One region of the Gordonibacter faecis genome, then DNA from elsewhere that is predicted to be linked to it. Evidence: predicted binding sites of a transcription regulator. Region 1 holds the regulator's gene; each other region holds the start of a gene.
The links. Region 1 encodes LexA, which represses DNA repair genes until DNA is damaged. Its sites were predicted from a motif close to CNAACANNTGTTNG; they were not measured.
Positions count from the first base shown of each region.

Region 2: QNJ86_RS09140 (putative DNA modification/repair radical SAM protein) is a predicted target of LexA. The motif match lies at 5,013-5,026, and genes of this name have one in related genera.
Region 3: QNJ86_RS13525 (Y-family DNA polymerase) is a predicted target of LexA. The motif match lies at 9,177-9,190, and genes of this name have one in related genera.

Region 1 covers NZ_JASJEU010000003.1:106,229-116,683, forward strand. The annotation lists gene rny (ribonuclease Y) at 1-1,311, shown strand, start outside; gene QNJ86_RS00740 (ATP-binding protein) at 1,315-2,403, shown strand; gene QNJ86_RS00745 (stage V sporulation protein S) at 2,576-2,932, shown strand; gene miaB (tRNA (N6-isopentenyl adenosine(37)-C2)-methylthiotransferase MiaB) at 2,941-4,305, shown strand; gene miaA (tRNA (adenosine(37)-N6)-dimethylallyltransferase MiaA) at 4,295-5,257, shown strand; gene hflX (GTPase HflX) at 5,428-6,741, shown strand; gene lexA (transcriptional repressor LexA) at 6,816-7,454, opposite strand; gene QNJ86_RS00770 (hypothetical protein) at 7,568-7,873, shown strand; gene nrdR (transcriptional regulator NrdR) at 8,104-8,553, shown strand; gene dut (dUTP diphosphatase) at 8,550-8,996, shown strand; gene QNJ86_RS00785 (MerR family transcriptional regulator) at 9,173-9,607, shown strand; gene QNJ86_RS00790 (hypothetical protein) at 9,756-10,211, shown strand.
Region 2 covers NZ_JASJEU010000018.1:53,268-63,722, reverse strand. The annotation lists gene QNJ86_RS09160 (DegV family protein) at 1-232, shown strand, start outside; gene QNJ86_RS09155 (NAD(P)-binding domain-containing protein) at 288-1,238, shown strand; gene QNJ86_RS09150 (radical SAM protein) at 1,399-2,415, shown strand; gene QNJ86_RS09145 (TIGR03915 family putative DNA repair protein) at 2,435-3,400, opposite strand; gene QNJ86_RS09140 (putative DNA modification/repair radical SAM protein) at 3,451-4,995, opposite strand; gene QNJ86_RS09135 (hypothetical protein) at 5,323-5,595, shown strand; gene QNJ86_RS09130 (hypothetical protein) at 5,757-7,721, shown strand; gene QNJ86_RS09125 (leucine-rich repeat protein) at 8,374-10,455, shown strand, end outside.
Region 3 covers NZ_JASJEU010000025.1:92,436-102,890, forward strand. The annotation lists gene dnaE (DNA polymerase III subunit alpha) at 1-1,288, opposite strand, end outside; gene QNJ86_RS13485 (MFS transporter) at 1,485-2,156, opposite strand; gene QNJ86_RS13490 (MFS transporter) at 2,199-2,888, opposite strand; gene QNJ86_RS13495 (M20/M25/M40 family metallo-hydrolase) at 2,895-4,346, opposite strand; gene QNJ86_RS13500 (C-GCAxxG-C-C family protein) at 4,453-4,890, shown strand; gene QNJ86_RS13505 (helix-turn-helix transcriptional regulator) at 5,061-5,885, opposite strand; gene QNJ86_RS13510 (hypothetical protein) at 6,055-6,648, opposite strand; gene QNJ86_RS13515 (GNAT family N-acetyltransferase) at 6,836-7,399, shown strand; gene QNJ86_RS13520 (outer dense fiber protein 1) at 7,381-7,725, opposite strand; gene QNJ86_RS13525 (Y-family DNA polymerase) at 7,771-9,138, opposite strand; gene QNJ86_RS13530 (B3/B4 domain-containing protein) at 9,465-10,190, shown strand; gene QNJ86_RS13535 (hypothetical protein) at 10,329-10,455, shown strand, end outside.

The sequences.
Region 1 (10,455 bases):
AAAGAGCGGCTGCGCGAGGTGCGTGCCGCCGAAAACCGTGTGTCCCAGCGCGAGGAATCGCTCGACCGCCGCGTGGAATCACTTGATGCGCGCGAGCATCAGATCTCTTCGGTGCAGGGTCAACTTGACCGTCGCGAACGTGATCTGGAAGAGGCCGCTCGTGAAGTGGATCGGCGCTTGGAGCGCGTCGCTGGCATGACACCGGAAGAGGCGAAGGCGGAGTTGCTCGACACCTTGCGCGATCAAGTCGTGCACGAGTCTGCCGCCATCATCCGCGACTCGGAGGCTCGCACGAAGGCTGAGGCTGACAAAAAGGCTCGTTCCATCTTGAGTCTGGCTATTCAGCGTGTGGCTGCTGACCACTCGGCCGAAAACACGGTGAGCACTATTCATATTCCCTCGGATGACCTCAAGGGCCGCATTATTGGCCGCGAGGGTCGCAACATTCGCTCGTTTGAGCAACTCACCGGCACGAATCTCATCATCGACGACACCCCGGAGTGCGTGACCATTTCGTGCTTCGACCCGGTGCGCCGCGAGATTGGCCGCGTGACTATGGAAAACCTTGTTGCTGACGGACGTATTCATCCGGCACGCATCGAAGAAATGTTTGGCAAGGCTGAGGCATTTGTGAACCAGCGCGTGCAGGAGGCGGGCGAACAGGCCGCTTTCGACACCGGCATTCACGACCTTCACCCTGAGTTGGTGCGTACGCTGGGTCGTCTGCGTTACCGCACCTCCTACGGCCAAAATGTATTGAACCACTCCCTTGAGGTGGCTTACCTCTCGGGTGTTATGGCGGCGGAGTTGGGCCTCGATCCCATCCCAGCCAAGCGCGCGGGTCTTCTGCACGACCTGGGCAAGGCTGTTGACCACGAGGTTGAGGGCAGCCACGCCGTTATCGGCGCCGATCTTGCGCGTCGTTTCGGTGAGAAGGCCGACATCGTTCACGCCATTGAGGCGCACCACAATGACGTGGAGCCCTCCAGCGTGTTGGCCGTGCTCGTGCAAGCGGCAGACGCGGTATCTGCGGCGCGTCCCGGCGCCCGCAAGGAAACGCTCGATGCCTACATCAAGCGCCTCGAGAAGCTGGAAGAAATTGCGAACTCCTACAAGGGCGTGGAGCGTACGTACGCCATTCAGGCTGGTCGCGAGGTGCGTGTTATGGTAGAGCCTGAGGTGGTCGACGAGGCTGCCACAACGGTGCTCGCCCACGACATTGCGCATCGCATCGAAAACGAGATGCAGTACCCCGGCCAGGTGAAGGTCGTGGTTATCCGTGAGAGCCGCGCGGTCGGCATCGCGAAGTAACTCATGTCCGACGACGCGTTAGAAGCCTTCGTCGGCAGTGTCTGTGGCGACAGCCATCTCCGGGTCGAAGCTGACCTTGGGGATGGCTTCGTCCGTTTAAGGAGTGCCGAGGCCGAGCGCCGCCAGGCCGCGCACGACATCCGCTCCACCGAAGACGTGGTCATTGAAATGCTGCGCAACGCGCGCGATGCTCACGCGAGTAGTATCTTTACTGCGGTTTCGCGCGAAGGCACGCGACGGCGCATCATCATGGTAGATGATGGCGACGGTGTTCCGCCCGCGTTGCATGAGCGTATCTTTGAGCCACGCGTCACCTCGAAGCTTGACTCCGTTCACATCGACAAATGGGGTGTGCACGGCCGCGGTATGGCGCTCTATTCCATCGCTGTGAACGCCACCTCCGCCCGTATTGCAGCATCTGACGTGGGGGAGGGAGCGGCCTTCGTTGTGGAGACCGATCTATCGCAGCTCGGTGAGAAAACCGACCAGTCAAGTTTCCCTACGTTTGAGCGCACGGCGGAAGGTACGGTGTCGGTGCGCGGCCCCAAAAACATTCTGCGCACGGTGTGCGAATTCGCGCTTGAGCATCGCCGTGACTGTACGGTCTACCTGGGCTCTCCCACCGACATCGTGGCCACGTTGTATGCCTTTGGCCTCTCGTCGCTGACGGCTGCGGCCCGTGCGTTTGCTGACGTGGAAGAGACACCCGTATGCAAACGCTGCGCACTCGCCGCCGACCCGGCCGAACTTGCGGCTATCGCTGGCGGGCTGGGCCTTGAATTGTCGGAACGATCGGCGCGCCGCGTTCTCGATGGTGAGATTGCGCCCGTCCGTCCTCTACTTGAGCGCATTCGTATTGAAGGCCTCGAATCTGAACACCCTCACGTCGCGCCTGTGCCGCGCTCCCGCACCTCGTCCGACGCGCGCGGCCTCAAGATAGCACCTGACGACGTGGAAGATTTTTCCGCACGCGTGGCGGCGGCCTACCAAGATCTTGCGCGGCGCTACTATCTGGAGCCCACTGTGCACCCTGAGGTTCGGGTGGGTAAAGACCGCATCACTATTGCCATCTCGGTGACCAAACTTTCCTAACAGCTTACCGCCGCCTTTAGCACAGCCTTGCCGAGCAGGGAGTATCCGCCTTGCGCACCCTACCTTTAATGGTTAGAATAACGGGTGATCGAAAAGTCGCGCCGTGGCGCCACGAAGCATATCGATCGGTTGGAAACGCACAAGGAATCGGACTACTCGACGAAGGATATGCATGGTCTCACCTGAGCACAAGCCAATGGATGGTTGCCTAAAGGTTTCATCGAAGTCTTCACCTGCTTCCGTGGCTGGCGCTATTGCTGGTATGGTGAAGGACGGCGTGAGCGTGGAGATACAGGCCGTGGGCGCCGGAGCGGTGAACCAAGCGGTCAAGGCTATTGCCATTTCGCGCGGGTTCCTTTCTCCCGTTGGCATTGAAATTTCCTGCATTCCCTCGTTCGCCGACATTGTTATTGACGGTGAATACCGCACAGCCATCCGCTTTGCGGTTGAACCCCGCTATACCCGTGGTGTTGCTGCTGCCCTCCAAGAGGCCGAATCGCACCCGGCTGTAACCGATCCCGCACTCTGAGGACACTCATGAATCATACCCCCTTTACGAACCTTGCGTTCTGTGTTCGCACGTTCGGATGCCAGATGAACAAGCATGACTCAGAACGCGTTGCCGGCATGCTGGAAGGCTTAGGCGCCCTGCCGGTGGAGGCTATCGAGGACGCCGACATCGTTGTGTTTATGACGTGCTGTGTGCGCGAAGCTGCTGATACGCGCCTGTATGGCCAGGTGGCATCCTTGAAGAACGTGCCGCTGCGCGCGGGTACCCCGCTTTCGAAGCGCATCGTGGCCGTGGGCGGGTGCATCGGCCAGCGCGACGGCGAGAAATTGGCGGAGGAATTGCCGCACCTCGACGTGGTATTTGGCACCCATAACCTCGGTTCACTTCCGCGCCTGTTGCAGGCGGCGATAGAAGAGGGCGGGCATCAGGTGGAAGTGCTTGACGCATCCTCGTCGTTCCCCACGGAATTACCCACCGCGCGCGAGAATGAATGGGCTGCGTGGCTTCCCATCACCATTGGCTGCAACAACTTTTGCTCGTACTGCATCGTGCCGTATGTGCGCGGCCGCGAGAAGTCGCGCCCGCTGGAGGATATTGTGGCCGAGGCCGAGCGCTATGTCGCGTCCGGCGTGAAGGAAATCACGTTGCTGGGACAGAACGTGAACTCCTACGGCCGCGATTTGTACGGCGCTCCGCGGTTCGCGCAGGTACTCGACGCGCTGGATGCCACGGGTGTGGAGCGGCTGCGCTTCGCAACGAGCCACCCCAAGGACCTCACTGACGAGGTGATTGGTAAGTTCGCCACACTGCGTTCGCTCATGCCCGCCCTGCATCTGCCGGTACAGTCGGGCTCCGATGCGGTACTCGCCGCCATGAATCGCCGTTACACGCGGGAACACTACCTTGGTCTGGTGCGAAAGGTGCGCGAGACGTGCCCAACTATTGCACTCTCAACCGATATCATTGTTGGCTTCCCCGGTGAGACGGCGAAGGACTTTGAAGATACGTTTCGCCTAGTGGATGAAGTGGGCTACCATCAGGTGTTCACGTTCATCTACTCCAAGCGCGAAGGGACGCCGGCGGCCACGATGGAGGACGCCACGCCGCGCGAAGTCATTCAGGAGCGCTTCGACCGGCTGGTGGATCTCGTGCAGGCGCGGGCCTTTGAGGCCAACCAGGCCGACCTTGGTTCGGTAGTGGACGTGTTGGTGGAAGGCGCGTCAAAGCGCGATGCAGGCCTTTTGGCCGGTAAGAGTCCGAAAAATCAAACAGTGCACGCGCCGCTGCCCGCAGGCGCAACGGCTGATGAGCTGACGGGCAGTATCGTTCGTGTGCGCGTTGATGAGGCCAAGACGTGGTATCTGGCTGGTGAGGTTGTGGATGGTCGCTGAGTCTGAAGTGCTCGCCTTACACGCGCCAGTGGTGTGCGTGGTTGGCCCGACTGCGTCCGGCAAAACGGACCTTGCGCAAAAGCTGGCAGGTGTTCTCAATGGCGAAGTGGTAAGCGCGGACTCCATGCAAATATATCGCGGGATGGATATTGGCACCGGTAAGCTGCCTGTCTCTGAGCGCCTAGTGCCACATCATGGCTTTGATCTGGTGGATCCTGGCGAGCCGTTTTCAGCCGCTCTTTTCCAGACGTTTGCGCGCACGTGCTTTCGCGACATTGACGCGCGTGGCCATCGTGCGGTGCTCTGTGGTGGCACCGGTTTCTACGTGCGCGCCGCGCTTGATGGCTACGACTTTCCCAAGGGTGAGCAGGTGAACAATCCCGTGCGTGAGCACTATATGCGTATTGCCGAAGTTGAGGGCGCGGAGGCGCTGTGGCGGCTGCTTGATGAGCGCGATGCGGCCAGCGCGGCGCTCATTCCCCCTGCGGATGTGAAGCGGGTGGTGCGTGCCTTTGAGCTTTTGGAAGACGGGACAACGTACGCAAAGCAGCGTGCAAAGCTGGCGTCGATTCCTCAAGTGGTGCCTGCGGTGTTCGTGGGCTTGGCTGTTGAACCGGATGTCTTACGTGCGCGCATTGATGCGCGGGTGGATGCCATGGTTGAGGCGGGGCTCGTTGATGAGGTGCGCGGGCTGCTTGCGCAGGGCTTCCATGAAGGGGTGACGGCGCCTCAAGCCATTGGGTATAAGGAAATTGTTGAAGCATTTGAAGGGAAGTGCTCACTCGAAGAGGCTATCGAGCGCATCAAAGTGGCTACCCATCGCTATGCGAAGCGTCAGCGCACGTGGTTTCGCAAGGATAAGCGCATCCACTGGATTGATGCTACTGAAGGTGTGGCCGATTCACTTGCTGAGGAAGCACTTGCCCTAATAAAGGCGCAGGGCGCTGCTTGATATTCAGGGACTTTCGTTTCCTGGTGGTTTACGCCGTACAGGGCGGCTGTGCTATCATAGGAAATGCCTGAGCACAGGTGATATATTGATAATCGGACAGGAGCATGTATGCAGCCACGCTAATCGTTTCTCATATCGAACGTTCACTTACTATGGGAAAGGATAGCCCCATGTCCGAATTTGAATCCGTTATTGTGCGGGGAATGACTTCCGTTTCTGAACAGCGCCGCGAGCGCGCCGTCCTGGTGGGCGTGGAGCGCCCCGGAACGTCGTGGCCGTTGGCTTCGTCGCTTGCCGAGCTTGAGCGCCTTGTCGATACAGCGGGGGCCGACGTGGTGGCGGTGACCTCGCAAAAGCTTGATTCTCCCAACCCGAAGACCTTTGTTGGTACCGGCAAAGCCGAAGAAGTGGCCGAATTAGCTCGCGCACATGCCGCCGACCTGGTGGTATTCGACGATGAACTCACGCCGTCCCAGCAGGCTAACTTGGAAAAAGTAGTGGGACGCGACGTTAAGGTCATCGACCGTACGGCGCTCATTTTGGATATTTTTGCCTTGCATGCCACCAGTAAAGAGGGTCGCTTGCAGGTGCGGCTCGCCCAAAATGAGTATCTGCTGCCGCGCTTGCGTGGCATGTGGGCTCACCTGGCCTCGAACCGCATGGGTGGCGGCGTGGGCTCCCGCTTCGGTGAAGGCGAAAGCCAGCTTGAGGTGGACCGTCGTATGGTGCGCAAACGCATTACCTCCATCAAACGCGAGCTGGCGCATCTTGCCGACGTACGTAAAATTCAGCGCGAGAGTCGCTACGCCAGCGGCATGTTTAAGGTGGCCTTGGCGGGCTACACGAACGCAGGCAAATCAAGCCTGCTTAACCGGTTGACCGGTGCTGGCGTGCTCAGCTATGACCAGCTGTTTGCCACGCTCGACTCCACCACGCGCAAGTTTGAACTGCCGGAAGGTCGCGAGATCACCGTTACCGACACGGTTGGCTTCATTCAGAAATTGCCGACGACGCTGGTGGAGGCATTCAAATCCACACTTGACGAGATCACGGGTGCAGACCTGGTGCTGCACGTGGTGGATGCTTCCTCAGACGAGCGCGAAGCACAAATTGAAGCGGTTGAGGATGTGCTCGGCCAGATTGGCGCGCATGATGTCGACAGGGTTGAGGTATTCAACAAGTGTGACCTGCTGGATGAAGAGGAACAAGCGGCGCTCAGGTCGCGACACCCGCAGGCGGTGCTTGTATCTGCGGAGACAGGGCAGGGGATTGACGAACTGGTCGCCCGCATTGCCCGTGTCGCTTCGGTGCGCGATGCGCACTTGGATATTGTTCTGCCTTACAGCAGGGGAGACCTGGTATCGCTTGCGCATGAACGCTGCCATATTGTGAGCGAGGAACATCGCGAGGACGGAACCCATCTCGTTATGCTGGCGGCGCCATCCTATGCCGGCCTGTTTCGCCCGTTTTCGATAGAAGCGTAAATCCCCTGAATACGTACCTACTACCGCCCCTTAGAGTAACTCTAAGGGGCGGTAGTGCTCTTCAAAGTCAGGAGTTACAGCCTCCGAAACACGGCGACCACTTTACCTGCAATGGAACAATCGGTCGTAATGATGGGATCCATCGTTGAATTCTCAGGCTGCAAACGAATATGGTCGCTTTCCTTGTAGAAGCGCTTCACGGTGGCACCGTCGTCGATGATGGCTACAACGATGTCGCCATTGTTCGCCACAGGCTGCTCTTTCACCACCACGTAGTCACCGTCGTTAATGCCGGCCTCAATCATGGACTCGCCGCGCACCGACAGAAGGAAGGACGGGGCATCGCCAACGATGTCGGTGGGCAGCGTAAGGGTGTCGGTGATGTTTTCTTCAGCGAGGATGGGTGAACCTGCAGCCACATTACCAACGAGCGGCACGTTCACCACCTTGCCAAAGGTTGGCTGGATCACGTTCGATGCGCCCTCCGCAGCATCAAGAGGGTAAGTGAGTGCAATGGAGCGCGACTTGAGCGGGTCACGCTTGATGAGCCCCTTGTCTTCAAGCGCCTTCAGGTGCACATGAACCGTGGAGGGGGAGGAAAGACCCAAACTTTGGCAGACCTCACGTACCGTGGGGCCGTAGCCCTTTTCTCGAATGCATTCCTCGATGCAGTCGAGCACTGCCTGCTGCCGCTTCGTCACTTTACCGGCCATGCTCTGTCCTTTCCTCGGCGAACAAATGTTTTAAATTTGTATTGACATGAACTTTTGTTCGTCCTATTATATATGCGAACAAAGGTTCTACGCAAGAGCTAGGAGGCAGAAAGATGAAGAATTTTGAAACGCGGTGTCCGATTGATGGCACGTCAGCCCTGCTCCCGCAGCTCGACGCGGTGTCTCAAGCTGCTACTATCATAGAGTTCCCGGGACAGGTGAGGCAGTACACTTCCGCATCGAATCTTTCTTCGCAAAGTGCGGTTCGCGAATATGTTCGCGAAAAAGGGGTTGTTCTTACGTTGCGTGACGGAAGCCTCGCCGGCTGTTCGTATCATCGTATGAAGTCGTGGCAAGCTGCTCTTGCTGGCTGCGCGTTCACGCTTTTTTCTTTGGTAAGTATACTCGCTGGCCTCTAGTGGCCTCTTTCCTTTACCCACAGATTGCTGCGTTTCTGTGGCTGCAGGGTGCTCCTGTCCACCCCAGGAGCACCCGCTTTCTCTTTTGAATAACTTGTAAGCGCTCATCGCAAAGAACGAAGTCATTTTGTCACGGGTGGGGGCGGTTTTTTTGAAGGGATCGGCGATGTCGATTGAAGCACAATATCTGGTATGTTAGGCTGTGCGGAAATCGAGTAAAAGGAGCCGTTATGCGCTGCCCTTCCTGCGGAAACATTGAATCAAAGGTAGTGGATTCTCGCCCTTCTGAAGATGGTACCGCCATCCGCCGCCGTCGTGAGTGCCTCGACTGCGGACGCCGTTTCACTACCTATGAGCGGCTGGGCGACAACCCTCTTATTGTCATCAAAACTGACGGTTCTTCGGAAGCCTACGATCGTCAGAAACTTATGCGCGGCTTGCTTACCGCCTGCGCGAAGCGCCCCATATCTCCTGAGCAGATAGCATCACTTATCGACAGTATTGAGACAGAACTACGCAATGCCTCGCGCAATGAAATTCGGTCGAAGGAGCTTGGCGACATGGCACTTGCGCGTCTCGCGAAGCTTGACGATGTGGCTTACGTGCGCTTTGCAAGCGTCTACAAAGATTTCCAAAACGTCGAGGAATTTGCTTCCGCTCTTGAAGGATTGCGCTTATGACGAATCTTGCCATTCCGCTCACACAACTTGATCCTGAACTGCCTGTTCCTGTGTGTGCGTACCCAGGGGATGCGGGAGTGGATCTGCGTGCAACTTGTGACGTTGAACTTGCTCCCTTCGAGCGTGCGCTGGTGCCCTCTGGTATAGCGGTGGCGCTGCCTGCTGGGTATGCTGGCTTCGTGGTGCCACGCAGTGGGCTCGCCATTAAGCACGGGGTGTCAGTGGTTAACGCTCCTGGTCTCATTGATAGCAACTATCGCGGTGAGATAAAGGTGGTGCTCATTAATCTTGATTCGCACACTCCGTTTTCGGTGCGTCGCGGCGATCGTATTGCTCAGCTGGTCATCATGCGCGTGGAAGAGGCCACGTTCAATCCCTGCGAAGAACTTCCTTCATCTGAGCGGGGAGAGGGTGGTTTCGGCAGCAGTGGTGTTGCTTCATAAGGAATGGTAGCATCTTTCTGTTACCACTCTTATCTTGTTGTCTGTGTGTCGTTCGATTTCTATTGGAGCAGAATCCCCTCCTTACGTATTGCTTAGAGTTACTCTAACCTAAAACGACAGGACTATGGGGGATTGCTGATGAGGACAAACGCTCGTCCAGAATAAAGGAGGATGTAGTGCAGCAAGACAACCAGAGCGAGGCGGCAGCTGCGCTGTATCCGTCAACCGTGCCGTGTCTCGGTATTGCCGAGGTTTCCGACCGCACCGGCATTTCGGCTTTCACTATTCGGTATTACGACAAATGCGGATTCTTCCCGAACCTCGCGCGCGATCAGCGCGGCGTCAGAACGTTTTCGCAGGCAGATGTGGCTCAGCTCCAGTTTGTTGATGCGCTTCGCAAAAGCGGTCTTTCGATAGAAGGTATCCAGTATTACGTGAAGTTGCAGCGCCGCGGCCAACGGACGCGTGCTGAGAGGTTAGAAATTCTGCGCGCGCAAGAAACAGTGTTAGAGTATCAACGTGCAGAACTCGATGAAAGTCTGCGCCGACTCCATGCCGCTACCATGGATTTGGAGTCGGAGGAAGTTGCTGAGGCTCGTGAGATGGTATAGTTCCCTCGTGGGCGATTGGAAACCTTTCATTTTCATGGGTTAGGAGTCGTCCGAAGGCAACATAGGGCCTTAGAACGGCTCTCAGAGCCTCGTTTATAAAACCGCAGGTCAAAAGGCCTGTTTTGAGAGAGATTGGACCTAACACCGTATGAGCGAGCATAATGGCCTGCCACAACCGCCTCAGGCGCCCATTTCGCCTGAGCCACCACGACATAATTCAAACACCCCGCAGCCGAACAAGCAAGACATGCATGAACTCAAAACCGCGCAAAACCTTATTTTGGTTTCAAGTCTTGCCGCCGCTGTGTCGCTGCTTATTGGTGGCGTCTTTTTGAGTGGCGCGGGCTTTATATGCGGTTTCATCGCGCTCAGAAAACTCAACGAACTCACTAAGAAGTCAGGTGCCATACGTACTGCAGCAGTAAACCTTAAACGTTCCTGCTACATAGCACTCGTATTTTGCGCAGTCGCGTTTGTCCTCATGGCGGTCTATGCCTATCTCGCAACTCCCGTGATCCTCGAAGCCCTCGAATCAGGAGAATACGGCGACCTCTTCAACGGATCCACTTCCGAACCCGCCCAAAACACCTCCGCCTGGGGCTAAGCACTCCCCTCAGCCAAAATCAAAATTATTGATAACATATCTTATGTAAAGTTAGAACAATCGAAAGCCTTTTCTTTTATTGGGTCAGTTGAAAAAACAATGTCCATGAAATATGGATTTGAGCAGGTGTTTTTCCTTTACTCTTTCAAACTCTAGGTAAAGGAACGCATTTTCGTTTCCTTAACTCATTCAACAATCTCTGCTCGCCTTTAAAATGTGAAGAAGCACCGTATAAGAACGCACC
Region 2 (10,455 bases), on a different contig from region 1:
GCCGGGTCAGGTGGTTGTGGTGGCTCACGCTGATTGCGCGAAAGATGCCGAGCGCCTGAAAGAGGCGCTGGTCAAGGTGGACGACACCGTGCTCATTTTGGAGTGCAACATCGGGCCCGTTATTGGCTCGCACGTGGGGCCCGGCATGGTGGCCGTGGTATTTTGGGGCAACGACAAGCGCGAAGAGCTGTCGGTGGCCGATCGCATTGCCAAGAAAGTGAAGCAAAGTTAACATCCGCAGACGCGGGGAAGGCGTGCGGTGGTGCGCCTGGGAAAGGGACAGACGCATGGATAAGCGTTATGCATATAGCGGAAACGATACGGTGGGCGCTCTGGTGCAGACTGGCCTGTCCGCCGCGGGGTACACGCGCACGACCGACGTGGCAAGCGCGGATGTGGTGCTGACGTACTGCACGTCGCAGACGGCATTGGAAGATGCGTACTTCGACGAGGATGGCATCGTGCAGGCTGCGCGGCCAGGCACCTTGCTGGTGGATTTGTCTGCCGCCACACCCAGTTTCGCGCGCGAACTGAACGCGGTGGCTGTGGTGAGCGAGTTGGCGGCCGTCGAGGCCCCGCTGGTGGTGGCGAACGTGGCGCTGCCCGATGCCTTTGCCGACAAGGCGAACCTCATGTGCCTGGTGGCAGGCGAGGAAAAGGACGTTGCTGCCGCCCGTCCGTTGCTGGAAGAGTTGGCGGGAGACGTGCAGGAGACGGGTGGCTCGGGTTCGGCGCAGCTGGCGCGTGCGGCGTACACGCTGCAGGCGTCGGCGCAGATTATGTCTGCCATTGAGGCAGATGCGCTCTATCATGCGGTGCAGCGTTCGGCGTCATCGGTTGAAGGGCCGGTGGGACGCGCGGGTGCGACCTCGCCCGAGGCTGAACAGGTGCTTTCCGCAGTGAGCGAAGGGCGTTTTACCGGCACGTACACGGTGGAGATGCTGATGGCGGAGCTGTCTGCCGCACTCATGGCTGCCGATGACGTGGATCTTATTCTGCCGCAGGCCGAGGCGTGCTTGCATCTGCTGGAGCTTCTGGCCGTGATCGGCGGTGCCGATAAGGCCCCGGCTGCGCTTGCGCTGGTGTACGGCGAGGAAGCAGCCTGCGCCGAAAACGGCCTCGACTGGACCCGCGCCGAACAAGCCTACGGCGGCGAAGCCGACGAGGATGACGACTACGACTACGACGTAAACCCCGACGACTTCCCGGGAGGCTTCGGCGCCTATTCAGCCAACTGAGGCATTCCAAGTAGAGCACTGGAAGACGCCCCCTTCTTGTCATCCTGAGCGGAGGCGCGTAGTGCCGGAGTCGAAGGATCCCGTGTGGTGTCAACTGGGAATCTTCCTGCTGGCGCCTCACGGGATCCTTCGACTACGCGCCTACGGCGCTCCGCTCAGGATGACAAAAGGGGTGTTTCGCCAGATAGGGCGATATGTGTGGCTTGTTTTGGGGGTCGGTGGCTGTATGCAAAGTAATCAACTTACTTCTTGTGACGTGTGTCCGCGAGGGTGCGGGGTTAATCGCGCGGCGGGGGAGCGAGGGGTTTGTGGGGCTGGCGACACCCTGGTGGTGGCGCGCGCGGCCCTGCATTTTTGGGAAGAACCGCCAATCAGCGGGGAACGCGGCAGTGGAACGATCTTCTTTGCGCACTGTCCGCTGCGGTGTGTGTATTGTCAGAATGCGGTTATCGCCGCTGGTGAAGCGGGCCGTGCGGTCACGGTAGAGCGACTTGCGGAGATGTGTCTGGAGCTGGAAGCACAGGGCGCGCTCAACGTGAACTTTGTGACGCCCACCCATTACGCATGTGAAGCGCGGGTGGCAGTGGCGCAGGCGCGCGAGCGCGGGTTGACGGTTCCGGTGGTGTGGAACACGTCGGGCTACGAAACCGTGGAAGCCGTGCGGGCGAATGCGAGTACGGTGGACGTCTATCTGACTGACTTCAAGTATGCTGACGCGTGCTTGGCTGCGCGTTATTCGCAGGCACCCGACTACCCTGAAGTGGCGCTCGCGGCGCTTGATGAGATGGTGGCGCAGACGGGCGAACCGGTGTTTGACGAGGTGGACGGCCTGCCGCGTCTCGTACGCGGTACGGTGGTGCGTCACTTGATGCTGCCGGGGGCGCTGGAGGACTCCAAGCGCATCGTGCGTCTGGTGCATGAACGCTACGGGCGGCAGGTGTTGCTTTCGCTGATGAATCAGTACACGCCCGTGTTGGTTGATGCGGCCGCTGCGGGCAACAAGCGTGCGCAGATCGCGCTGGTCGAGAACCCCGAGTTGGCTCATCGTGTACCTGATGAAGACTACGAGCGTTTGCTCGATTTCGCCGATGAACTGGGCGTGGAAGACTACTTTTGGCAAGAAGGCGGTGCCGCCGAAGAAAGCTTCATCCCACCCTTTGATCTTACGGGTGTTTAAGAGTTCCGGCGCGTCACATCTACCCTCGCCAGAGGCGTTCGGGGGTGGTGGTTGGTGGGGCGAGGTCGGTGCCGGGGAGGTCTTCGTGCATCTCGACGATGTTTTTCCACAGGCGCTTGGGCATGAACTGGCGGCGGAGTTCGGGGTTGTAGCGTGCTTCAACGGCTACGGTGCGATAAAACCGTTTCCAGGCTGCTTGCATGAGTTGTTCGTCGGCGGCGCGGTCGGGCACGTTCAGCTGATCAGTGCGCACGAGATACCACTCGCGACCTTCGTACACGCCTGCGAGGTTATGCACCTCATCGTAGATGATGAACGGCTGAATGTTGAACCGCGCGCTAAAGTAGTCCATGAGCAGGGGCACCACCGACGCAGAGGGGTTGCAGCGCGCGAGCCACACCCCGTTCTCCAAGTGCTCGAAACGCAAAAACTGAATCATGCGGTGGCGCTCGTTGCCGACGGCGCGCACGAGGCGGTGCAAGGGAGCCACAGCAGGGTGCGCCAGGTCACCCAGTACGCTTCCGGAAGCCTTACCCGTGCAGCCAACGGAGGCTGGCCCGCCGCTGTCCACCGGGCCAGCGCACGAGCGGCGCTTGCGACATCCTGTGCAGTCGTGTGGACGATTGGCCGCCATCGCATAGCGAATGAACCGGTACACAATGGTGCCCGCCTCCGGGTCGTCGGAAAGCGATGCCCGCACCACAGCATCATAGGCACCGTGTCCGCCCGCCCGCTTGACGCCGCGCTGTACCCGCAGAGCGCGCTCCATGTCGGTCTCAATGAAACGCACTGTCTGTCCGAGGCGCGGCTGTAGCTGGCCGTCGCGCACAATATCCTGCGGATCCTCGTGGCGGGCATATGCCTCGAACACGGCTGAAAGCAAACCCTCAAGCGAACCATCATGCACATAAGCCACGTCAACAAGCGGCTCTTCGTGTGCAACGGCGGTTGCACCCTTCTTTTCCTCCCGCACAGCTTCCGGCACGCCTTTCTTCCTTTCGCGCACTCCTTTCACCGAACTGCTCCCACTCTCGCTCATGCACAAGCCGCCTGGGGTTCCTCTAAGGCCCTCTGCCAGCCGAACGTGCCATCAGAGGGAGCAGCGGGCGCGAGTAAGCTCTGCGGCCCCGACAGCTTCTCTCCGTGCGTGCTCACACTCCCGCATTTCTCGCCGCGTTGCACACTCCTGTCCGCCCCCGCGCCGCCGAGCAAACGCCCACCCTCCGCGCTGCTTACCCCGCCCGCAATGCGCGCTTTCTCGGGGGTCTCCACACTTTCGAAGAGGCTCATCTGGCCGGGGCAGGCTTTGTCGGCGCGTCGACCATGATTGCCGCCCTTCGGCGGCGCGGCCAGCTGCGCGCGTAAGCCTTCGCGCGAGAAGTCAACGCCTTGCCCCGCATAGGTGCCATTGCAGGTGATGAAGAAACGGGCGCGTTTGTATGCAATGCCCAACTTGCGCAGTTCGCGCTCGCCAAGCGTGGTGGCGCGTCGCGCTCGGATAATGGAATGTGCGCCGCGCACGCCAATGCCAGGCACGCGCAGAAGTGCCTCAAGCGGTGCCTTGTTCACCTCCACCGGAAAAAAGTCCAGATTGTTCAGCGCCCAGTTTGCTTTTGGGTCCACCTCGGTGTCCAAGAATGGATGCTCTTCGTCGATGATTTCGGTCACATCAAAACGGTAGAAACGTAGCAGCCAGTCCGCCTGGTAGAGACGGTGTTCACGGTTTAGCTGAATAGCATCGGTACCCGGCAGGCGCGCATCATCATTCACCGGCGTATAGGCGCTAAAAAACACGCGTTTGAGAGACAGCGTGCGGTAGAGCGCCGCCGACAAATTCAATATGTGGAAGTCGCTTTCAGGTGTTGCTCCCACAATCATTTGGGTGGACTGCCCGGCGGGTGCGAACGCGCGCTCCTTTCTCTTGGGCCGCACCTGTTTCATGTAGGTAGTTTCCTTACGCATGAGCGCGCGTGTGTCTTTGTCCACCGCAATGCTGTCGCGGATTTGCCGCATAGGCGCCAGAATATGTTGTTTGTCCTTTTCGGGCGCAAGTAAGCGCAGGCTAGCCTGCGAGGGTAGTTCCATATTCACGCTCAAACGATCGGCCAGATGCCCCAGGCGCTCAACTAATTCAGGTGAGGTGCCGGGTACGGCCTTCGCGTGGATGTAGCCGCGAAAACCGTGTTCTTCGCGCAGAAGAGAAAGCGTTTGTATCATCAGCTCGGTGGTATAGTCGGGGTTCTTAATAACGCCGGAACTGAGGAAGAGGCCCTCAATGTAGTTGCGACGGTAAAACGCGATGGTGAGGTCGGCCAGCTCGCGCGGCGAGAAGGCCGCGCGTTTCACTTCGTTTGACGAGCGGTTCACGCAATAGGCGCAGTCGTAGACACATACGTTGGTCATGAGCACCTTGAGCAGCGTTATGCAGCGCCCGTCGGCCGAGAAACTGTGGCAGCAGCCGGCCGCCACCGCGCTGCCGAGTTTGCCGCGACTCGCGTCGCGGTCGATGCCGGATGAAGTACACGCTACGTCATACTTTGCTGCATCAGCGAGAACCTCAAGTTTTTCGATAAGTTCCATGCGCACGCCCGTTCGCCAGATCAAATGTTCGCGAGAATGTTTGTTCGCCCACTATATAAGAACGCGCGTACGGTGTCAAGGGTGGGTTGATGAGGGGTTTGATCAGCATAAACGTCCGAAAAGGAGCTTGGTCATGCTTCCTATCGAACTGTCAACAGCGATAACGTTTCACGTGTGACAATCGGTGATGTCCCATCGAGGGGATGGGTATTTACCTCTGAGGAGAAAGGAAACGACATGGGATCAGACGAGCGGCAAAAGCCGAATACGTGCCGTGCTTCGGGGGGCCGGCCTTCGGCGGAGCGAGGCTTAGGGGGAAGGTCCCGCATGGGAAGAAAGGGGGCAGAGGCGGCCGTAGCTCAGCTTTTGGACGATTACCAGGCGGTGCTCGATGACATGGCGCGCCGCTATGGCTACGGCGAAGATCAGACACGCCGACGTTTCGCGGAATTCTCCGAAGAGGACTGGCTGCTTTGGGACAGCAGCATGGCACGCATCGATGCGGTGTGCCAAGTGCTTGAACTTTTGGGATACCGCGTGGCGCGTTCGGCCGAGGGGTACTGGGTGGTGCGTCGCTGCTGGCTGAACAGAGCAGTCTAAGAGAGGGGTGCTTACGTACACTGCCGCCCTTAAATGGTGGATATATTCGCCATTTTAAGTACGAGCACGAGTTTCTTTGCTATGCTTGACGAAGATTGTCGTGCGCCAGAAAACGGGATACACAGGGCTGGCACGGCTGCGAGTTCGGAGAAAGTGAGCGTATGTCGAGCACCGGCGACGGATCGCTATCGTTGGAGAGCCTGTTCGCGTTTGTGGATGGGCTTTCCGACGGTGGTGGCGAAGTCGAGCAGAGCGCCGTTGAAACGCGCTCGGGGGAGCCGCAGGGCATCTCTGCTGAAGAGGGGGTCGAAACGCCACCCCTCGCGCAAGCATACCCAAATGCGCCGGTGGAAGAGTTCGCGCCGCATCCGTATGTGAGCAAGGAAGCCCTGGTTGAGCATGTGTTTGAGCTTCCGCTCGAGGCAGGCTGGCCCGTTGTGGCACCGTCGAGCGCTGCGGATGAAGTGGCGGCGCCTGCTCCGGTTGCTGAAGTGCCAGAGGCGGTTTATGCCGAACAGCCCGTGTGGCATGAGGAAGTTGTTGTGCCGGCTAAGCCGGTGCCGGCTTCTGGAGCGCCTGCTGAGGCGTTGTCTGCGGTGCCTTCTGAGGCGTTTGTCGCGTCGTCAGCGGCTCCTTCTGCGAACCTGGCTGATTTGGTGGAGTGGCCCGCGTTGGCAGTGTCGCCGCCGGGAGAGGTGCTGGCGCGCCTTGCAGAAACCGTTGATCTGGTGGAACCTGCCGAGCCAGCTCCGGTCGCATCTTCGCCTGAGTCGACGCAGCCGATTGTGCTTCCCGAATCTGTGCGCGGTGTGCCGACGGCAGAGGTGTCCGTGGCGGCACCCACACCGGTGGAAAATCCAAGTGCGCAGGCAGTAGTGCCTGCTCAGGCGGCGGAATCGCCGTGTGCTGGTATGGTGGTGCCGGCGAAAAGTTCTAGCGTTCCGGCCCATGCTGCCGTGCGTGGCAAGCATGCGGTCGAGCCCGAGTTGGTGGAGCGCTCGCTGGCTGCTCCAGCACAGATTCTCTTTCCCGATGGGCGCCGCTCGTTGGAGGAGTTGCGGGCGTCGGTTGAAAGTCGGCTGGATGAGATTACGCGTCAGCGGCTGGAAGAGGGTGCGGACGGTACCGCCGCAGCGCCGGGGACATCGGCGGCTACGCAAGCGTCGCCCACACCTGCATCCACTGCGCCGCAAACTGGGACCGCGTTTGATGGCGCGCTCAGCGTTGAGAGCCTGGGGGCTGCGCTCGGCGTAGACTTGAAGGATGAGGCCGCTGCTGGTTCCGCCGCCACGCCGGAAAACGCCACCGCTAGCGCTTCGTCGCCTGACGTAGATGCGCACCCGCGCGGGTCCTCCGAGATCACCCAGCCCACGCCTGAGGAAGGCGAGGCGGGAGCGCCCGCCGACGCGGAGTCGAGTGCTCTCTTCGACGAGCCCCCGGCCAGCATCAAGGAAAGCATGCGGGAAGCTGAGACGCTTCATCGTCGCGGCTTCAAGCTGAAGGTGGCGGCGGGATGCGTACTGGGTGCTGTGGCCCTTGCCGGCACAGTGTTTGTGGTGTCCCAGTCGAGCTGGTTGTTCGACATGCTGTCGTCCGGTCCGGGGGTGTCTGCGATCACAGAGCAGAACTCCGGTGACGACAACCAGGCGTCGCATGAAACGGAAACGCCTGATGGCGACCCGGTTAACAAGGAGGTTCCCGTCACCAAAGACGGCTCAACAACGAACAAGGGCACCTCGGACGACAAGGGTAATTCAGGGTCATCCAACCCGAAGGGGGCAACCACGTCCGATGACAAGCGCGACCTCTCCGGCACTGTGGTGTATCGCTATACCACCACGAGCGCCGCTGATGAGCAGCGCACCACCACCGAAACGGTGACGTTTGGCCGCGATGGCCTGTGTGAGACGTCGTCGCTGGAAGTGGGCTTCCCCGACGCCGCTGCCGCCGAAACCTTCTTCGCCGACATGCAGCGCGACTTCGGCGCCGCCTATCGCGAAGGTGCGGTTGACGGCTCCACCGTCCGCGCCACGCTCGACGTCTCCGCCAACAAACTGGACCGCGAATCCTACGAAGACCAACTTCGCATCAGCGTAGACGACCTGGTCATCGTCAAGAAATCCTAGGCATAAAACTTAAAGCAACCCCCTTGTCATCCTAGCAGAGGCGCGAAGCGCCGCAGGCGCTACCCCCCCCCCCTTTTTTTGCTGCGAAGCACCGCAGGCATCCCCCCCCTGTCATCCTGGGCGGAGGCGGCGAAGCCGCCGTATTCGAAGGATCCCGAGCGGTGCCAACCGTAAGACTTCCTGCTTATCGCCGCTCGGGATCCTTCGACTCACTTCGCTCACTCAGGATGACAAGAGGGGTAAGTTGTGAAGAAGTTGTGAATTCGTAGGACTTGTGGCTGATTAGCTACAGCATGGCTGGGGAATATGTTCTACCTGCGGTTATGACCTTGGGCACTCGCGCTCTTTCTCGTGATGGGGGAGCGCCGCCGCCCTTCACAATCCCTCGTCGCGTGCTACTATGCCGAACATATCCCGCATTTGTGGGGTATGTGCATCGGGAAATGCACTGGCTTTTGGAGTAAAGGGACAAGGGAATGAATTTCAACCGTCGAGCTGTACGGCTCGGCAGGGCTGCGTGCGCAGTGACGCTTGCGTGTGCCCTGACGACCGGTACTCTGCCTGCTTTTGCGGGCACTGCTGAATCCGAAAACCTCCGGGGGGGGGGGGGCTTTCTGAGCCTCTAGCCCCGGAAACCTCTGACGCTTCTGGCGTGGAGGAAGTTACTGATTCTTCGAACTCGAGTGGTGATACTGCTCAGTTCTCCCAACAGGTCCCACTCGACCAACCTTCCAACGAAAACAAAAACGAAAGTACTCCTGCGCAAGCTGCGGGTACTTCTGATGTGTCCGGCCAGGTAGCTGGCACAGTCGTGTTGCCGGCTGATGCCAATGCGGTGTCTATCGTAAGCGATGGTTTTGTTTTCAAAATCGACGACACCACCAAAACCGCGACCCTTGTGGGTTCGGCTGCGACACCGCCCAAGGGCGACTTGTTGGTTCCGGCATCCATCACCAGCGGTACCTCCACCTACGAGGTAACTTCCATCGCGAAGGATGCGTTCGCGAAGTGCTCGGAACTCACCTCCGTGTCGCTCCCGGCAACCCTGCGCGAGGTGGACCCCGACGCAGTTGCTGGTTGCTCTTCTCTCAAATCAATCGCCGTGAGCGCCAAGAGCGAGGCCTTCGCCTCGCACAATGGCATGCTCTTCACCAAAGACTACTCGCGTCTCCTGCTCATTCCCGAGGGCATGGAGGGTGCTGCCAACATCCCCGGTTCTACTACTACTGTTCCCGCCCAGGCATTGTCCCGATGCTATCTTATGGGCTCCTCACTCACTGCCGGGGATGGCAGCGCCGCATTTACCACGCTCAATGGGATGCTTTTCTCAAAAGACCTCAAGACCCTCGTTTCCTGCCCGCCGGCTATCGGGAACGCCGTCGTGCTACCTGCTGAGACTGAGACTATCGGCGAGTATGCCCTCGCCGGCTGCAAAGACCTGACCTCAATCACCGCACTCGGGAATGTGCGCGAGATCGACGCGACGGCCTTCACCGAAGAAGTCATAGCTACTGCCAAAGTTGCCCTCCCAGCAAGGGAGAGCAAAGCCGTCTGGGAACAAGTCGGCTTCCAACACTTCGCCGAAACTGCCGAACCAGGCGCAACATCACGCCCGGAAGCCGACGCTGAAACTGCAAGCGGCCTCATGTTCACGCTGCTTGATGACTACACCCTCTCAGTCACCTGGGAAGGTGCCGAAGACCCCATGCCCAACCTCGAAATCCCCGCATCCGCCGAGATCAACGGCGTTTCCTACCGCGTCTCAACCATTGCCGCCAACGCTTTCGCCAACCGCGGCTCACTCACGAGCGTGAAGCTCCCTACAAGCATCTCTATCATCGGTGAAACCGCTTTCGCAGGATGTGCCAACCTCACTGACATTCAACTCTCCGGGAATCTGTTCGAAATAGGCGAGCGCGCCTTCGAAGCCACGAGCCTCACAAACATTTGGCTCCCTGCGAGCGTACAATTCATCGGACCGCGAGCTTTCGCCTCTAGCGATTCACTAACGCGCATTGTGACCCTAGGCACCCCCGAAGTGGCCGACGACGCCCTCGCGAGCTGCGCCAACCTCTCCGTCTACTGCCCCTACAATGCAGAAGGCACCTACCCCTGGAACCTAGGCCTTCTCGCCAACAACAACCACTTGCTGCCCTACGGCCTGGCCTTTTCCGAAGAACCCCTCAGTCTCGAAGTAGGCCAGCAAGCCAACCTCTTCGAAGGTGGCACCTGTGAAGCTCCGAGTCCCGTGGAGCTTTCCTTCTCCTACGCCGCCAAGCCCCTCTCGGTTGACGAGCAAGGCACCACCACCGCCAAAGCCGAAGGCACCTCCGAGGTCACCGCAACCCTCACCCTCAACAATCAAGAACTAACCCGCGCCACCCGCACGGTAGAAGTAACGGCCGCTCCCGAGCCGCCTGAGGCACTCGAATCTCCGGTGCCTGCCACTCCCGATTCTTCCAGCTCCGAACAAGACTCAACCAACGACACTCCACACATCAACGAAACCCACACGTTGACCTCAAACGAAGTACCCGCCAACGACGCTGCTCTTGCAAATCTCTCCCTTGAGGACGAGTCCAACATCTCTCTTACCGCAGCACTCACCACCGGCGAGTCATTCCAACAGCGCGTTCCATCAGGTCAGATGCTTATCTTCACGATCCTTGCAAGTGATACCCCATCCGTAGAAGTAGCGGCTGTAAGAATTGGCGAACGCAACCTGGACGGTCCG
Region 3 (10,455 bases), on a different contig from region 1:
GGTCTTCGCCGTACACTTCTTTAATGTGTTCGATAACTTCTTGGCGGCGTTCATCCTCGAAGTCGACGTCGATATCGGGCATCTCCACGCGCTCGGGCGACAGGAAGCGCTCGAACAGCAGGCCGTTGGACAGCGGGTCAAGGTCGGTAATGCCCATGGCGTACGCCACGATAGCGCCTGCGGCCGAACCACGGCCCGGGCCAACACCAATGCCCTGGCTACGCGCCCATTCGATGTATTCCTGCACGATGAGGAAGTAGGCCGGGAAGCCCTGCTGGATGATGACGCTCATCTCGTATTCGGCGCGCTCTTGCGCGTCCTGCGGCACTGGGTCGCCATAGCGCTTGACCAGGCCTTCCTGTACGCGCTTGCGGAAGTAGCTCTCCTCGGTTTCGCCCTCGGGCAAGGGGAAACGCGGCAAGATGGAGTCGCGCTCCAGCACCACGTTCACCTTTTCGGCCACTTCCACCGTGGTGTCGCACGCCTCCGGGAAGTCGCGCATAGCCTCGCGCATTTCCTCTTCGGTCTTCATGTAGAACTGGTCGTTCTCAAAGCGCATGCGGTTGGCATCGTTCATAGCCGAGCCCGTGCCGATGCACAGCATGATGTCCTGGGCGCGTGCGTCCTCGCGCGTGAGGTAGTGGAAGTCGTTCGTGGCGATGGTCTTGAGGCCCGCCGCACGCGCAACGTCGGTCAGCTGGTGGTTGAGTTCGTTTTGCGTGAGGCCGCCGTCGGTACGGATGCCCTGGTTTTGCAGCTCGATGTAGAAGTCGCCCGGCTCAAAGCAGCTGGCGAACTTTTTTGCCCAGGCCACGGCGTCGTCAAACTGGCGGTTATCCAGCAGCTTCGGGATGATGCCCGCGATACAGGCCGACGAGCCAATGATGCCCTTGCCATACTTTTCCAGCATGGAGAACGTCGTGCGCGGCTTGTAGTAGAAGTTGTCGACGTGCGACTCGCTGACGAGGCGCAACAGGTTGTGATACCCCTCGTTGGTTTTCGCCAGCAGCAGCAGGTGATAGAGCTTCGGCTTGCCATCGCGCTTGAGTTCCTCGTCGGTGGTGAAGTACACCTCGCAGCCGTAGATGGGCTTCACGCGCTTGCCCGTTTCCTTCTCCACGGCGTCGCACGCGTCGCAAAGCTCCGGCACGCCCGACATCACGCCGTGGTCAGAGATGGCGACCGCTGGCATGCCCAGGTCAGCCGCGCGTCGCACCATGTCTTTGACGTGCGTTGCCCCGTCGAGCAGGGAATATTCGGTATGGTTATGCAAATGGACGAATGCCATATCTTGTGCCTCGAATCAGTTGTAGATGCGCTCGCTTGTGTCGTTGCCATCATACCAGCAACCGCGGCAGCGTTGTTCGAACAAATGATGGTTTTCGAAAGGAGGTTGCGGCGCGGGGTGTGGGCGCGCGGCGACAGCGCCCCGCGGGCGTGCGGCGCGGGGTGCACGGCACGCCCACACGCCCGGGGCGCACGCGTTATGCCGCGATTTCGAACCCTTCCGCGTCCAGTTCCGGCGCGCCCTCGGCGCGGCGGCGCTCCACCAGGCGACGCGCGGCGGGGATGGACGCAAGCAGCGCCACACCCATGACCACGCTGGCCACAATCACCATGATCCACACCGGCGCGAACGACAGAAATGCGTCGAACATCACGCCCGACAGCACCGCGCCCACCGCGGCTCCCAGCAGTTCAAACGCTGTCACGATACCCGTCATGGTGCCGAGGTCTTTCTTCCCGTACTCCTTCACCACCATGATGGGCGGCGCCACCGTGCCCATGCACGTGGCGAATCCGAAGAAAAGGCAGGCCAGAATGGGGCCCCAGTCGGTGGTCGGGAACAGCAACATGACGCCAGCCAGCGCCGACGTGATAGTGCCAAGGATGGTGCCCGTGCGCATACCCCAACGGTCATAGATAGCCCCGAGCGCCACCTTCGCCACGATGACCACGGCCAGGTAGAACGACCACACGCTGCCGGCCCAGAGGGTGGAGTGTCCACCCGTGACCACCTCGGTGCCACCCACGGTGACACTGGTCATGTTGGCAATAGAGTTCGTGATGATGCAGCCGTTCGTGATGCCCATGGCCACAAACCCCACAACGAGCAGCCAAAACGCGACGCTTTTGCGCAGGGTTTTCCACCCCACCGATACGGTGACGGGCTTGTCGGGCGAACGATCGGCCTTCGTCTACTCCTCTTGGCCTGCGCCGTAAGGCAGAAGCCCGCGGTCGCTCGGGCGCGTGCTGAACGTGGCCAGCACCAGCGGAAGCGCCGCCACGAGGCACACCACTGCCAGCAGCAGAAACGCCGCGCGCCAGCCGGACGCTTCAATCATGGCGCTGGTGGCGGGCGAAAGCAGCACGCCGCCAATGCCCGAACCCGACAGCGCAATGGATACCGCCAGCCCGCGCTTGAGCGTGAACCAGTTCGAAATGACCACCGACACCAAAAGGCGCGTGCCGGCCACCACCACCATGCCGGCCACCACGCACAGCAGATACAGCTGCCACACGGCCGTGATAAACGAGAGCCCCACCAGCACAATTGAGCTGGTGAGCACCGTCACCGTGCCCAGCACGCGCGCCGAGCATTTGTCGGTAAGCCGCCCGATGACGAGCGATGCGAACACCGCCACCACCGTGGTGATGGACACGCCCGTGTTGAACTGCCCCACCGTAAGCCCCAGGTCGCGCACGATGTGCGTCTGGAAGAGCGGAATGCAGTTCACAAACACCGTGTAGCAGGTGGCCATGATGAGCAGGCCGCCTGCCACTATCCACCAGCCGAAGAAGAACTTGCCGTGCGGCGCGCCTGTGTTTGCGCCCGCGGTCGCGCCGGTGCTTGCACTCGCAGTGGCGGGTGCTTTCGTGTCAGCCATGGTGTCTCACTTTCCCAGCAGGTTGAGGTGACGAATGAATTCCGTGTAGAAGCCGATGCCGCGCAGGTACGCGTCCACATCCAAGCGTTCGTCCTGCCCATGGATGCGCGAGCGCGAATCGCCCGCGAACAAGATGCCCGCAAAGCGGTACGTGCGCGAGCACACGCGGTGGAAGTGGCGCGCGTCGGAGCAGCTGGATTGTACGTAGGGCGCGATGCCGGCCGTGGGGTACACGCTCGCGATGACGCGGCGCAGGTAGTCAAACGCCGGGTCGCCGTCGAAGGGCGCGATGGGTGACGGCTCACTGACCTCGAACAACTCGTAGGTGGTGCGATCGTCGAAGCGATCCTTGATGCGCTGGGTGGCTATGTCCACCGTCTCACCAGGGTCAACGCGCACGTTCACCGTGGCGCGCGCCCGCTTCGGAATAATATTGTGCGCCGGGCTGCCCTCAAGCTGCGTGAGCGCGTAGGTGGTGCGCACCATGGCGGCCGTCTCGGAGTTGCCCTGCATGATGCGAATGACAAGCGGCCGGAAGAGCCACAGGTTGCCGAACACAAGACGCAACCCGAAGCCGCCGCGCGCGGCCAACTCGCGGAGCATGGCCGCCACCGGGGCGGACAGCTTCGAGGTGGGCGGGTTCTTTTGCAGCCCGTCAAGACCGGAGATAAGCTTCGCCGTGGCATCCTTGAGCGACGGCGTAGCTGCGTGGCCACCTTCTGCGCTCGTAGTAATATGTGTGTTGAAGATGCCTTTTTCGGCCACGCCCACGACGGCGAACTGGCCCTGTATGCCAAGCGGCGGATTGTCGATGACCGCACCACCCTCGTCAAGCACCATATACGGCACGCGCCCGCGCTCTTGCAGCAGTTGCACGAAGTGCGGCGTGGTGTCGCCGCCGTCCTCTTCGGTATTCGACGAGAACAGATACACATCGCGCGGCGGCACATAGCCCTCGGCCAGCAGTTTCTCGGTCGCTTCCAGCAGGCCCGCCCAGATGCATTTCGTGTCCACCGCGCCGCGCGCATAGATGGCGTTGTCGGCGATCTCAGCCGCGAAGGGGTCGTGCGTCCACTCGTCCGCGTTCGCGCTTACCACGTCGTGGTGCGCCATCAGCACCACAGGCGCAAGGTCGCGGTCGGCGCCCTTCCACAGAAGCGCGATGCCGTAGCCGTCGACAAGTTCCAGTTCAAGCGCGTCGAACACGCGCGGGTACAGGCGACGCAAGAGCGGCACGAACTCGTCGAACGCGGAGCGGTCGGCGTTGGGGTTGCGCAAGTCCCACACCGTAGGGCAACGCAGCATTTCCTGGAAGCGCGCAACCGCCGCGTCATCGCCACGCACGTCAGAGGGCGGCAGCGGGTCGCCCACCGGCGTGGGCTTCAGGCGCACCGCATTCACCACCAACACCACTACCAGCACCGCGATCAGCGCAAGAACAACAGCAAGCACAATCATGAACATTTCCCTTTCTCCAAAACATGCCGCCATTATAGCCCCGCTATCCGCCAACCGGAGCCTTGCAGTTTGCTATGATGGCTATACCTATTAAGAAGGGGAGTCCATGGAACCGATCGATCCCGAAGCGCTCGCCGCGCAGGCCGTCGAGATGCATGCCGCAAAATGCAACTGTGCACAGTGTGTTGCCTGCACACTCGCGCCGCTCGTTGGGGCTGATGAGGATACTTGCTTCCGCGCAGCCGAGGCGCTCGGGGCTGGTCTGGGCGGCCTCACCGAAACCTGTGGCGCACTCACGGGCGGCGCGCTCATTCTGGGGCTGGCCAACAGCAGCGGCATTGCCGAGCGCACGAGCAAAGCGGCCACCTACCACCTGGTGCGCCAGCTGGTTACCGCTTTCCGCGAAAAGAACGGCTCCACCCTCTGCCCCGAACTCAAAGGCACCACCACAACCCACCTCCTCTGCACCTGCAACGACTGCATCAGGGACGCCGCGTATCTCACCGCCTGCATACTCCGGGAACAAGAATCAGCGCGTTCGTAACCTTGCTATCCTGAGCACTCGGAGTCGCGACACGAAGCTAGCGCCTCTCTGTCATCCTGAGCGAATGCCCTCGTCATAATGCTAGGAAGCCGAATGTCCCTTGGCGTAATCGGTAGCGCGAAGCGCGTCACACTTTTTCGCGCGGGTGGCTGCTCTCCACTACTCCCTGCCTAGTGGTCCTCGGCGGTCATCGTGGGAGCGGCGGCGTTGTAGCGGGTCACGTCGATGCGATGATCCATCATGATGGCGTACGCCAGTAATCCCGCAGCCGCCGCCAGACACAGAAACAACCCCAGCGATGAGAATGTCTGCATATGGAACACACTGAACAACCCCGGCATGTTCAAACCTGCAATCGCCAGCACAACCCCACCTGCGATACCAAATGCTTTCCTCCGACGTGCTTCGGATTTCTGCTCGGCCGTGTAGAAGTCCTCGATGCGCGGGTGCTCACGCATAAATAGTTGATGCCCTGTATAGCCCGGCACCATGAGAAGAAGTGCCACACCAACACCCGCACCCATAGCAATAAAGAACGGCACCAGCCCTGTGACCAGGTCAGAGTGCGAAACGAACAGCCCCACCCCTATCGACAACACAACCGCCGCCAAACCAACAGCATAATCCCACGCGCGGCGGCGCATGTGTTCGTCATAGCCCCAGGTATCAGTAGACGTGACGTTGGCGGTTGGCTCAACCTCAGGCGCAGTTTCGTCCTCGGTTTCGTCTTCGCGCGCAACTTCAGCGTTGACTTTCGCCCCAGCTTCACGCACAACAAGTTCGCTTTTGCTCCCCGTTAAATCCCTGCGCACTAACTCGTCCAGCGTGCACTCGAAGAGATCGCAGATGGCAATAAGCTTATCCATTTCGGGATAGCTCTTCTCGGCTTCCCACTTCGCCACCGACTGACGGCTCACGCCAAGTAGCTGCGCCAACTCCGTTTGACTCATGTCGCGCGTTCCACGCAAATATTGAAGGTTCTCTCGGAATCCCATGATCGCGCCCCTCTCGTTCGCCCGCTGCTTTAGCTTTCACTCACAGCATGCACGCAAAGTGCGGCCGCCGCAACCAACCTCCGGATGCTTTTCTCGCATCTCTTCTGCCAACCAGTGGTTGTCATGCCTGTTCAGGAGCACCTCGAACGCGTTTACGCTTCGCGTCGCCTCACGCTAGCGCAATAGCGGTGGCCAGGATGGCGGCGGTTACTCCTACGGCGGCGAGGGGGATGGTGCCGGCTATGAAGGAGGGGAAGGGGGCGAGGTTGAAGTAGAAGATGTAGCAGACGAGGCAGCCTACCATCACTACTGCCACCAGCACTGCGAGCAGCGCCGCCTCCAACGCGCCCAGGGCTCCTGCACCGTAGAGCGCGTCGAGTACCGCCAGTTCAAGCGTGAGCCACGCGGTGAACAGGATGAGCTCCGTCGTGACCGGACGGTGGAAGAAGCGCGTTGTCACGAACACGAGCGCGATATACGCCAGCACGCCTCCCGCCGCGATGGCCAACACGGGCACGCCCCGCGTCATAGACGGGGCCAGGCCGCCAATTCCCCGCACCGCCAGCACCACGCCCGCTATGCCAACCACGGCCGCCACCACAATGCACCCGACGCCGATGCCGTACAGCACACCCGTCGCCTTCGGCGCGCGCGGGTTGAAGAAGATGAGCCACCACGCCAGGTAGAAAATCGTGCACGCCACCAGCGCGACGTGTCCGCCGATGAGAGAACCGCTTTGAGCGGCGATACCCGTCTGCGCCATGGCGCCTCCTTGCCGCGTCCGTTCGTTTCAAGGCGCAGTATACGCCCCACCCGCGCGTAAGACGCACGGGGTGACGCTGCCGTCAGCAAACCGCGAGAATGGCGAACCCGCACAACGCCTCACCAAGCGCCCCAAATGCGGTATCATTTTCACTTTCACTGACGAAACGAGTAAGGATGGTGCGTGCATGCTGACGGTGCGGAAGGCGCGAAACGACGAAGCCGAACAAGTGGTGGCGCTCTACACGCGCATGATTGACGAGATGCGCGGGGCGGACTTCGACGTGCTATGGGAGCACGACGTGCACCCTTCGCCAGCATTTTTGCGCGCGTCGGTTGCCGCAGGTGAAACCTACGTTGGCGTGCTGGACGCGGACGACCCGGATGCCGCCCGCGCCGAAGGTGCCTCGCGGCTTGCGTGCGCGCTCATCATGAACAGCGAGGCGGACGAAGGCTACGAGCGGGGTGCGTGGCAGGTGGACGCAGCCCCCGACGAAGTGGCCGTGCTGCACGTGGTGGGCACGCTTTCAGCCTTCCATGGTCGCGGGTTCGCGCGCCAGCTGGTGAGCGCCAGCATTGACGCAGCCCGGGCGGCGGGAAAGAAGGCCGTGCGCCTGGACACGTTCACCACGAACGCGCGCGGGCGCGGGCTCTACGAATCCTGCGGCTTTGTGTGCGTGGGCGAGTACCCGCGCTTCTACCTGCACATCGACCCGACATTGGCCACTGCCCTCTACGAGTGCCCGCTGTAGCACTCGCGTGCTGCGGAGCACTCCTGTCCCGCAGCCGCATCCGGCCCAGCGCCCGGCCCCTCCCCTTCCGGCACGATCTCTTCCACGAACCAGCGCGGGCCCTCGTGGAAGAGGAACGTGCGCGCGTGACCCACCAGCACGTCGTAGCGCACGCCCTCGCCGCCCACCTTAAGCGAGGCGCAGCGCCGCATGCCCAGCACCGCGCGCACCGGAAACCGCCGTCCGTCGTGCCACATCACAGCACGGGGAACAATAACTCCGTCGCTCAAAAACTCGGCTTCCACTTCCACATACCGCTTGCGCCTACCCGCGATGCCTTGCACCATGTTCGCTCACTCCCCCTTCGCCCTTTCCGCAGGTGACGGCGAGAACTAGAAGTAGCCCACCGGGTGCACCACGTTGTCGCGCTTCACGTCCAAATCCAGCAGGCTTTCGTCCATCAGCTCCACGCCGCGCTGGATGCAGGTGTTGCCGAAGCGACGGCGCAGGTCATCAATGGTTTCGTCCAGGTCCTCCAAGACGCGACGACGCGCGTCAAAACCCAGGTCAAGCTGTTGTGGCGCGTCCATGGGCTCCAGGTTGGACGCGCGCACATGCAGGCCGCGCAGGGGATGTTCCTCGTCGAGCGGTTCATTGGCCGACAGCAGCTCCCAGGCCATACGCGCTATCTGGCCCGTCGTGTTTGTGGCGCGCGGCAGCGTGGTCTGGCGGCCATAGCTGGTTAAGTCGTGGGCGTCGCGCACGCCAATGGACACGGTGGATGCCCGAAAGCGCGCCTCACGCAGCCGCTGCGCCACCGATTCCGCCAGCAAATAGATGAGCGCCTTCGCGTCGGCGGCGCACACGATGTCGTGCGGGCAGGTGAGTCCGTTGCCGAAGCTTTTCACCGTGCGATCCACCTCGTTGCGCGTGGGGTCGAAAGGCTTCACCGGCGTCGCATCCTCGCCGCGTGCAAAGGCGCGCAGCACGAGGCCCACCTTCCCCAACCGACGACGCAACAGTTCGGGCGAGGCGCACGCCAAGTCCCCCACGGTGTCGACGCCCGACGAATGCAGCTTGGCGCGCGTCGCCCGCCCCACGTAGAGAAGCTCCCCCACCGGTGCCTTCCACACCAGCTGCTGGTAATTCTCCGGCGTGATAGCGGTAACGGCGTCGGGTTTGCGCAGGTCGCTGCCGAATTTCGCGAACACCTTGTTCCACGACACCCCAACGGACACGGTGCAACCCAACTCGTCTTTCATGCGTTGGCTGATCTCGCGCGCCACATCGAGCGGCGCGCGGGTGGACAGGGCGAGCGCACCGGTGAGGTCGATCCAACATTCGTCGAGGCCAAACGGCTCCACGAGGTCGGTGTACTGGTAGTAGATGCGCCGCGCCAGAGCCGAATAGCGCTGGTACACGTCGTAGCGCGGTGGCACCACCACCAGCCCCGGGCACTTCGCGCGCGCCTCCCACAGCGCCTCGCCCGTTTTCACGCCGGCGGCCTTGGCCTGGGCGCTCTTCGCCAGCACAATGCCGTGGCGCGTTTCCTCATGCCCGCCCACCACCAGCGGCACCCCGCGCAACTCCGGGCGTTCGGCCTGTTCAACGCTCGCATAAAACGCGTTCATGTCCGAATGGAGAATCACGCGGTGCATGTCAATGCCTCCCGGCGAGCCAATCACGCACCCGCCGAACGTCTCATAGATTGCACCTGCATCCGCCACTGTCGCTGTTGCTGTTGCTGTCGCCGTCGCCATACGCCCCGCCTTCTTCCGCACGCCGCATTCCTTCATAGGGAACACATGTTCGCACAGAATAACCGGCTGCGCAAGCGAACAGACCATGGAGTTTCAGCGAGAAAATACGGTGCCTGATCTGGTGATATATGACGCAAAGCCTCCACGGGGCCGGGTCGCCACCAGCAAATACCACCTTGACCAGCGCCGCCAAGCGTAGTACCCTGCCGAACAAATCTCAGAGAATTATCTGCCGCCGGGTAGATCGAGACGCAAAGCATGCGCACCCTCATCGTTAGGCCTGAGAAGACGAGGGAGGTCGCATGCTTTTTTGTAAGGAGGACACCATGCAGAAATTCATTGCGGACGATTCATTTTGGGAGCTATTCCCCCACGCCTCAATTGGCATCATGGTGGCGCGCGGCATGAAGCCAGCGAGCGCGATACCGCCCGACGACGCGGCCGCCATCGCAAAGCTTTTGCACGAGGCGAACGAGCACGCGAACAGCTATCTCACCAGCAACACCATCTCCGAAAACGAGCCCGTGCGCGCCTGGCGCGAGGCCTACCAGCAGTTCAAGACGAAGAAGGGTGCGCGCAGCTCAGTGGAGAACCTGCTCAAGCGCGTACTGAAGGGCAACCCTGTGGGCTCCATCACGCCGTCGGTGGACGTGTACAACGCCATTTCGCTCAAGTACGCCTTCCCCGTGGGCGGCGAGGACCTGGATGCGCTTGACGGCGACCTCAGGCTGGGCATCACCGAAGGCGGCGACGCGTTTCTGCCCCTCGGCGAAGAGGACGAAGACCCCACCCTGCCCGGTGAGCTTTGCTACTGCGACAACGTGGGTGCCGTCTGCCGCTGCTGGAACTGGCGCGACGGCAAGCGCACCGCACTCACTGACGATTCGGCGAACGCATTCCTCATCATAGAGAACGTCGACCCCGCCCGCACAGACGACCTCCGCGCCGCGCTGGATGAGTTCGCCACTCTCGTGCAACGCTACTTCAACGCCACCATCACCCAACACACCATCATCGACCGCGATCACCCCGAGGCGGTCATCAAGGAGTAAAGCCGAAGGGAATTCCGGCTAACCCAGACTTCACAAGGCGACAGAAAGGACATCCTTCTGTCGCCTTATTTTATATATCATTATATATACTTCCCACTCCTTTCCTGCTATGCTTCACGTACATCGAAAGGAGTCACCATGGAAGCTATTTTTCCCGTCACGGCACTGCAAAAGCAGCAGGGCGAAGTCAAGAAAGCTGCACGTGAAGGCATCGTCCGCATCACCGAAAACGGCCGCGGCGCCTTCGTATTCTGCTCCGACGAAG